DNA from 2 places in the Halomonas sp. CnH100-B genome. Region 2 is predicted to be linked to the other one. Evidence: predicted binding sites of a transcription regulator. Region 2 holds the regulator's gene; the other holds the start of a gene.

Region 1 (4,423 bases), on a different contig from region 2:
TTCCATGAAACGCTAAAGCAAGGAGTGCCGTTATGCGTAACATTATCTATATCATCGGCCTGATCGTTGTCGTCCTGTTTATTCTTTCACTGCTCGGTCTGCGTTAGGTCGTATTCTCAACGACTTAGTGCTATTTGAGTGCTCTGAAACGCCCGCTTCCTTCCAGCGGGCGTTTTCTTTACTTGTCTTGTGCTTCTGTACATCGGTTAGGCGCAGTCAGCGGCGCCTTGCCCAAACATATCGAACATCAATTCTCGACCGAGTGGCGTCAAAACGAAGCGACCGTAGTCGTTAAGCATGGCGGCATCGCTCTCTTCCAACGTCTTCTGACAAAGCGCCCAACGAGGGTGCTGATGGCGCAGAGCGTCTAGCTCCTGGCGTGACAACCCACGCTGCGGCAGCGTGATCGTTTCGAGCACGTGGCCGCTCTCATACAGCAGCTCTGCCATGCTAGAAAGGCAGTGGCGTAAGCTACGCTGAATGTGAAAAGAGGCAGTCGACGCAGAGGGTAGCGCTTCAGCGGGCATGGGGTGTGGCTCCTGCAATCGCAGCGAAATGGAGTTGCTGCGGTGCATTGTAAAGCAGGGTTGGGTGTTAGACCAAGGTCTATATTTTTCGCGCCGTGTCGTCGCACCCAGGGAGAAAAAGATGGCGAGCTGTCAAAAAATTGCAGCTTTTGATGTTTATATTTAACGCTTCCAATAATATTCAAACTTTTTTTAGATTCGTATTGTTACTTGTTTTTACATATAGATACTTAAAAATTAGTCATACTGTTTAACTCGTGTTTTTTATTGCCGAGAATTATATGACATCGTTAATTTTTAACCGTCACTACGGACTGTCGTACTACGCTAGGAAGTGTGTTGCCTCTTGATTAGGAGTGGCTAATAGCGAGTAAAACGCACCACTAAAGGTTGGATTATGGCTTCTATTACATCGTTAGGTATCGGTTCTGGTTTGGATCTCAATGGCTTGCTGACCCAGTTGCAGCAAGCAGAGCGCGCTAAACTCGAGCCCATTCAGCAGCGTATCGAATCAGAGCAAGCACAAATTTCTGCCTATGGGCAGCTGCAAAGCGCTCTGTCTTCGTTCCAGGCTTCTACCAAGGCACTGAATGAGCAAGATGCGTTTGAAAGCCTGAGTACTAGCGTAGAGGGAGGCGCCGTTACTGCCGTTAGCGATAATGAGGCTCAAGCAGGTCAATACGATATTCAAGTCGATCAGCTAGCAACAGCAGGCAGCTTAGTGACGGAGCGCCTGGACGCGCCTGATACGGCACTGGTTTCTGGTCAGCAATCGCTAACGTTCTCTCTAGCAGAAGGCAGCATAGATCCCATTACGCTTGAGGATGGCAGTACGCTAGAAGACATGCGGGATGCGATCAACGCTCAGAGTGAGGGACGTTTAAGTGCTTCTATTATTAATGATGGTGAAGGTTACCGCCTATCTGTGAATGCAACAGAAACTGGCGCTGCTGCTAGTATCCAAAGCACCAACTTCACGCAAATCTTGGACGCTGGCGTCACCACCAGTGATACCCAGGTGGTGCAGGCGGGCCAGGATGCCGCGTTCAACGTCAACGGCATTGATATCGTGAGCGCTACCAATCGTGTCGAAGGTGCCATTCAGGGGCTGACGCTGACGTTGTCAGAAGCCAATGCAAGCAGCACCGTCACCGTTTCTCAGGATAGTGATGCGATTCGCGAGCAATTGACGGCATTCGTCGATGATTATAACGCTCTGAAGAATACGATAGGGAGTCTCACGGCCTACAACCCAGAAAGTGATAGCGCCGGCGAGCTAAATGGCGACAGCGCTACGCGGGCCGTTGAAACCACACTTCGCCAAGCATTGAGCAGTCGTACCAGTGGCGATAGTTTCAACATGCTGTCTGACATTGGTATCTCGTTGCAGTTGGATGGAACGTTGGCGGTCGACGACGAACAACTCGATGGCATTATCGCTAACCAACCCGATCAATTAGCGAATTTCTTTGCAGGAGCATCAAGCGAGGGTGGCATGGCAGGACAAATTTCATCAGCGATTGAGCAGCTTGTAGGAACCAATGGTCGGTTGGAAAGCGCCGTGAGCAGCTCAGAGAGTCGTGTGGCATCGTTAAATGATCGCTTTGCTACCACAGAGAGCCGAATCGACCAGACTGTGGAGCGCTACCGCGCGCAGTTCGCTGCTATGGACAGCATGGTAGGCCAGATGAACCAGACTAGCGCTTACCTGTCTCAGCAACTCGCGACGTTAGGACAAACAGGTCAAGGCTAACTTTGGCTCGTTCGCTTTTTCTGGCCTAGAGATCTCTCTAGGCCTTTTTGTCTCTTCACTGCCATCATTCCGCTAAAGTTTCTCTCCCTGCTGCCGATAATAGATTCAGTCATACTATTTTCATTTAAAAGGAGCTGAGCCTCATGGCGACGATTACCTCTCTTGGCGTTGGTTCAGGTTTGGATTTGAATGGCCTGTTGACTCAGTTGCAAGCCTCTGAACGGCAAAAGCTAACGCCACTGACCCAGCAGCAGAATACGCAACAGACCAAGATTTCGGCGTACGGGCGTTTGCAGTCGGCTATGGATCGCCTGCAAGAATCGATTACCGCGTTGAACGATACGTCTACCTTCCGTCAGCAGACCAGTACGGTGACAGGTGAAGGTGTTAGCGCCAACGCGGGTGAAACCGCCAATGCAGGTCGTTACGATATCAACGTGATTCAACTTGCCAAAGGTGGAAGCGTCGCCTCCAATAGCGTAGCAATGGATCAGGTGTTGACGACGGCCGCTACCACGTTAACCATCGATTTTGGTGCCACTTATACGAACGGAAGCTTTGATGCGGGGGCTGCGCCTCTCAGCAGCTACTCCCTAGACATTGCCGCCGATAGCACCCTTGAGGACGTGCGCGACCAAATCAATGCCGACGCTGAGTCTGGTGTCACGGCTTCTATCGTTAACGACGGGACTGGTTATCGACTGGCGCTGAGCTCCAAAGAAACAGGCAAAGAGGCTTCGGTAGTCGGTTTTTCAGGGCTGGATCAGCTCACCATGGACAGTGCTACGCTGCGCCCTGGTCAAGATGCTGAACTCGAAGTGAATGGGATTGCCATCACTGGGACGACCAACCGTATCGAAGGAGCTATCCAAGGGGTAACACTGGATATCTCTGCCGTGTCAGAGAGCCCAGTATCTTTGGTGATAGAGCGTGACGAAGCGTCGTTGAAGGAAACGATCGAAGAGTTCGTCAGCACCTATAACGAAGTGCGCTCCACCATCGACCGGATGACGGCTTTCAATGGTGAGGGCGAAACTGCTGGGGAGCTGCTAGGCGACCGCACAGTGCGCACCATAGAGAACCGAATTCGTCGCGATATTACTGATAGCTTAGGTAACGGTGACCTGAATCGCCTTGCGCAAATTGGCATCGATATCGATGAGCGTGGTCGTCTCCAAATCGATGAAACAACGCTTGATGAAGCCATTGCCACCAACGTAGAAGGGCTAACGTCCTTCTTTGCAGGGGAGACCGAAGAAGGCGGCTTTGCTGGACGTTTGAATACCACACTTGAATCGATCACGGCTGACGACGGTATCATCCAAGTATCCGTTGATAGTGCCGAGAGGCGTATCGAGAACCTCGACGAGCGAATTGCGCGCACTGAACTTAGCATCGAGCGCAATATTGAGCGCTATCGCAGTCAATTTGCACAGTTGGATGGCATGATCGCACAGATGAACTCGACGGGGGCATATCTGGCTCAGCAGTTCAGTATGTTGAGTGCCATGCAGAGTAATAACTAACTTCGTTACATTGTTTTACAAAAAAAAGGCATATTTCTCTAAAGATTCTGACTGAGCCGCCGTTAATTAAAATAACGGCGGTTGACCGCCGCAAAGCAGGCCACATGGCCAGTTAATCTTCAAGGAGCACTTCCATGTCTGTGATCAATACGAACATCACTGCCCTGATCGGTCAGAACAACCTGTCTAACTCCCAGGCAATGCTGGCCAAGGCGCAAGAGCGTCTGTCTTCTGGCCTGCGTATCAACAGCGCTGCTGACGACGCTGCTGGTCAAGCCATCGCTAACCGCATGAGCGCTCAAATCACGGGCATGCAGCAAGCTCAGCGTAACACCAATGACGGTATTTCTCTGGCACAGACCCAAGAAGGCGGTCTGAACCAGATCAGCGACAACCTTCAGCGTATTCGTGAGCTGGCAGTTCAGGCCGCAAACGATACCAACACTGCAGAAGACCGCTCTTCTATCCAGCTAGAAATTGACGAGCGTATTTCTGAAATTACTCGTGTTGCCAACGCGACTACATTTAACGGTACTAACTTGCTGAACGCAGACGGTACTTTGAACATTCAAGTGGGTGCCAATACCACCGCTGATGTTGATAACCTTTCTATTAGT
Region 2 (4,423 bases):
GAACATTCGGTTTCGCGGGCAAGGCATGCAGCTGCTGACCGCCTACGTGGAGGCGACAGATGCCGCTGGCAACGCCGTGCTGGCCTGGGTCGGCGAGGTTCGCGATCCAGAGAGCAGCAAGCGCGTGGTGCGCCGCTACTGGCTGACGCCTGCCCGACTGGGAAGCGATGTGCTATCGCTGCTGGTCACCCAGTTACAGAGTGACGGGTTGTCGGCGCTCACCAAGCGGGCTTGGCAGCAGTTGAAAGAAGCGGATGGCGGCGAAGTGAGCAGTGAGCTGCGGCTACTCATGGCCAGCGGTGCCGCCGCAGTGGCGGGCCATTTGGACCTGGCCGATGACGAAGCGGCCCAAGCCTTACGGGCCGATCTGCTGCGTCTGCTAGGTACCCAGCGAAAACGCCGCGACACCGCGCTGCTGGACGCCTTGGTGCACGTATTGATGGCCCGCGATGCCATTCGTCAGCTAGGCAGTGTCAGTCGTGAGGGCTTGGTATGAGCGGTCAAGATCAAGCGGCGGGCCTGCGTAAATGGGCCGATCTGCAGCGCCAGCAGCGGGCCGCAGAGGACGAACCGCAAGATGCCCAGGACGCAACAGCGGCTCCTGCCGCGCCCGTCACTGCCGAAGAGGCCGCGGTGCATACCCAGGACGCCTTGGCACCCACGGTCGCCTCGGCCGCCGAGCCCGCGACGGTGACGCCACCGCGCCCTCAAAAACCGCTGGTCGTGGTAGGGCTCCCGAACACGGGGGCCGCGCAGGTGGATAAAGTGCGCGGCCGCTTGGGGCAGTGGTCTGCGTTGGGCCGCCAATGGGCAGGCGACCCCCAGGATTGGAAGATTCAGGTGGTCATGGCCGACACGCCGTCGCTGGCCACGCTGGCGAAGGCGCATGCCCGCTGGGCGCTATGGGTCAGCAGCGATGCCGATGCCTTCGCCAGTATGTATCGGGTGCTTCGCCAAGTGCGGGAGCACGGCGGCCCGCGACGTCTGCTAGCGCTCCACGAGCCGCACCTACCGCGCCAAGGGCTGCTGGAGAATTTGCGTGATGCCGCCGCGCACTACTTGGACATCGAGCTGCTACTGCTGGCGCGCTGAACGGCTGTCCGCCGAGGTGAAAATGATGCAGCATGGGGACCAACGTATGAGACCGATGGCCTTACCGGTGTGGAAAAACGTTGTACAGTCGTGCATTGGGCGGTTAGCGCTCGCCGCAATGCTGAGTGCTGCCCTGCTGTCGCTTGACGTACAGGCGGCGACCCCCGGCAGCTGGAGTCGCGACGTACCGGGCGTACTGGTGGCTATGAGTGACCGCACCAGCAACAGTCAGGCGATTGCGCCACCGGCAGGCATCCCGTTGGGGGCGGCGACCCTGTCCCGTGTTCAGTGGCGGTTCGAGGCGCCTCCCAGCCAGCCTATCAACGCGTGGCTGTGTCACCCAGAGCGCTGTGTAGCACTGTCGGGCATGCGTGGCAGCACCACCGCGCTGGAAGGTGCGCTGGCGAATGCGCCGCTGCACTTCCGATTTGCCCTGTCCCCCGGCCAGCGGCCGGTACGCGTGCAGGGTTTACAGGTGATAGTGAACTATCAGTAAAGGTCGTTTAGCCGCGAGGCACGAGGATGTATACAGCACAAGGCAGGATCAAACAGAGTGAGCTGTTAACCCAATACATGCCACTGGTGCGACGTCAGGCCTTAACGCTGCAGGTAAGGTTGCCCGCGAGTATTGAGCTAGATGATCTGATCCAGGCGGGCATGGTCGGGCTGTTGGAAGCGCTGGGACGCTTCGACGCTGCCCAGGGCGCAACGTTTGCAACGTTTGCCAGCCAGCGGATTCGCGGTGCCATGATGGATGAGCTGCGCACCCGCGATTGGCTGCCGCGCAGCGTGCGCCGTTCGGCGCGGGCGGTGGATGACGCAGTGCGTCGTCTAGAGCAGCGGTTGGGGCGTCCTCCTGAAGAGGGCGAAATTGCCCGCGAGCTGGAGATGCCGCTGAGCGAATACCAACAGCTGTTGAACGACACCAATAGCGGCCAACTGCTGCCGTTCGAAGAGCTGGTCGCCGATGGCGGCGAGCCCGCCGGGGACGATGCCCAGCACCGGCCGTTCGACCAGCTGCTCGACGAGCAGCAGCGGCAAACGCTGATCGAGGCCATCGAAGCACTGCCCGAGCGTGAAAAGCTCTTGATGGCGCTCTACTACCAAGAAGAGATGAATCTTAAAGAGGTCGGTGCCGTGCTGGGCGTCACCGAGTCGCGGGTGTCCCAGTTGCACAGCCAGGCGGTGAGCCGCCTGCGGGCGCGCCTGCACGAACACGATTAACCCTGGAACTCACTAACCCTAACCGGCGAGGAGCCGTTGATGAACCCATCTACGCTGATCGGTATCTTTGCCAGCATGTTGCTGCTGGTGAGCGTGCTGTTCTTTACCGCAGAGTCGCCCGAAAGTTTTATCAATTTGCCGGGTTTGGCCATCGTGATCACCGGTACGCTGGCGGCGACCTTCATCAGCTATCCGTTGAAGGAAGTATTGCGGGTGGTTCGCCTGGTGGGCTTGGTATTTCGCCGTGAAAATACGTACGTGCGCGACGACATCAACGAACTGGTCGCCATGTCGCGGCTATGGTTCAAAGGCGATGTGCGTGCCGTAGAGCGGGAGCTCGAGCACACCCGTAACCCGTTTCTGCGCACCGGCATCCAACTGGTGATCGCCAACACCAAAGAGGATGAGATTTTCGACATGTTGCGCTGGCGTATCGCCCGCTTGAAAGCCCGCGAACACGCCGAAGCGCAGATTTTTCGCACCATGGCGACCTACGCACCCGCCTTCGGGATGATTGGTACGCTGGTGGGGTTGGTCAACATGCTCGAAGTGATGGATGCGGGTGATCTGCAGGTCATCGGCCCGCGTATGGCGGTGGCGCTATTGACCACGTTCTACGGCATTTTGTTGGCCAATCTCGTGTTCAAGCCCATTGCGGTCAAACTAGAGCGGCGCACCGAAGAGCGTTTGATCACCATGAACATGGTGCTAGAAGGCATTTCTCTGATCACCAAGCGTCGCCTGCCATCGTTCATCGAAGAGACGCTCAACTCTTTCGTGGCGAACTACCATGATGAAATCCGTGACGCCAACGTCAAACCGCGTCCCGACGTAGGCTCCGCACTCAAAGGGTAATGCCATGCTCGACCGCGACTCACGGCATGCCCTGGAGCTGCCCGCTGCGGCGGGGGAGAGCGACGAAAGCTGGTTGACCAGCTATCTGGATGTCCTCACCCTGCTCATCACGCTGTTCGTTCTGCTGCTGGCCCTGACGCCGCCGGACGGTGGCGAAGGGGACGACAGCGATGCCATGCGTGCCGCCAACGCCGTGACATCGCTGCCGCTGGCCAGTCTCGCCACCGGTATCCACCCCCGTTATGATGGCTTGCAGCCTCAAATGGCAGGGCTGGATATACCCGGTGTGAGCGTCTCCCAGGGTCAAGAAGGGGTGACCCTGCGCATCGATGACAGCCTTTTGTTTCCCAGCGGGAACGATGTGCTAACGCCTCAAGGGCAAGATGTGTTAGAACGGCTCTCCTCCGTACTGGAGACCTTCGACGGTCAAATCTCCGTTGAAGGCCACACCGATAATGTGCCTATCTCGACGTCGCGGTTTCCTTCAAACTGGGAACTGTCGGTAGGGCGTGCCATTGCGGTCGTGCGCCAATTAGAACGGCAAGGCATTGCCATTTCACGTATGCGGGCGGTCGGTTACGCCGACACCCAACCCATGGAAAGTAACGCTACCTCGGAAGGGCGAGCAGCCAACCGGCGCGTTGAACTGTTGCTACGGCAGCAGGTCGAGGGGTAAAGCACTATCTCGAGGCTATCTTCGTGTCGAAGCATCACTCGCTACTCCAATCGTTTGGCGCCGTCATGGTGCTCGATGCTGAGAGTAAGCACATTCAAGCGGTCAGCCGTCATTTGACCAAGCTGCTAGGGGTGGTGGATCAAGAGCACCAGGCGCTGACGCCTGCCAGCGTCCTGGGTAAACGATTGAGTCAGCGGTTGCGCCAAGAGCTTCAAGGGCAGCAGCGGCTGGCGAGCCCCCTGGCCTTCCGGCCACCGAATACCACCACGCGGCTGCAGATCCACGCTCACCGCACCCATCACCATGTGATCGTCGAGCTCGAACCTCTTAATCCGTTGGGCAAACGGCGACTGCTAGGCACTGTCAACGAGCGCTTGATGCGTTTGGCCGAAGCGACCCATCAAGAAGAGCTGTTGGATGTGCTGGTGAGCGCCGTGCAGCAGTTGACCGGCCACGACCGTGTGTCGGTGTGCCATTTCGATAGCGACTGGCACGGGCTGATCGTCGCCGAGGCGCAAGGTGGTCCTTTGCCTGCGCTGCTGGGGCAGCGCTTCCCGGCCAGTGACTTCCCCGTCA

The links. The regulator FliA, encoded in region 2, starts transcription of late flagellar genes. The targets are predictions, from matches to a motif close to CTAAAGTTNNNNNNNNNNCNGCCGATA.
Region 1: a site for FliA is predicted at 2,353-2,379, ahead of fliD (flagellar filament capping protein FliD). Genes of this name have one in related genera too.

Annotation. Positions count from the first base shown of each region.
Region 1 is NZ_JAMXRX010000004.1:45,009-49,431, reverse strand. It holds gene NH398_RS09860 (hypothetical protein) at 207-527, opposite strand; gene fliD (flagellar filament capping protein FliD) at 925-2,280, shown strand; gene fliD (flagellar filament capping protein FliD) at 2,424-3,806, shown strand; gene NH398_RS09845 (flagellin) at 3,941-4,423, shown strand, end outside.
Region 2 is NZ_JAMXRX010000008.1:49,162-53,584, forward strand. It holds gene flhF (flagellar biosynthesis protein FlhF) at 1-496, shown strand, start outside; gene NH398_RS16285 (hypothetical protein) at 493-1,092, shown strand; gene NH398_RS16290 (flagellar protein FlhE) at 1,139-1,588, shown strand; gene NH398_RS16295 (RNA polymerase sigma factor FliA) at 1,615-2,316, shown strand; gene NH398_RS16300 (MotA/TolQ/ExbB proton channel family protein) at 2,356-3,171, shown strand; gene NH398_RS16305 (OmpA family protein) at 3,176-3,847, shown strand; gene NH398_RS16310 (diguanylate cyclase) at 3,871-4,423, shown strand, end outside.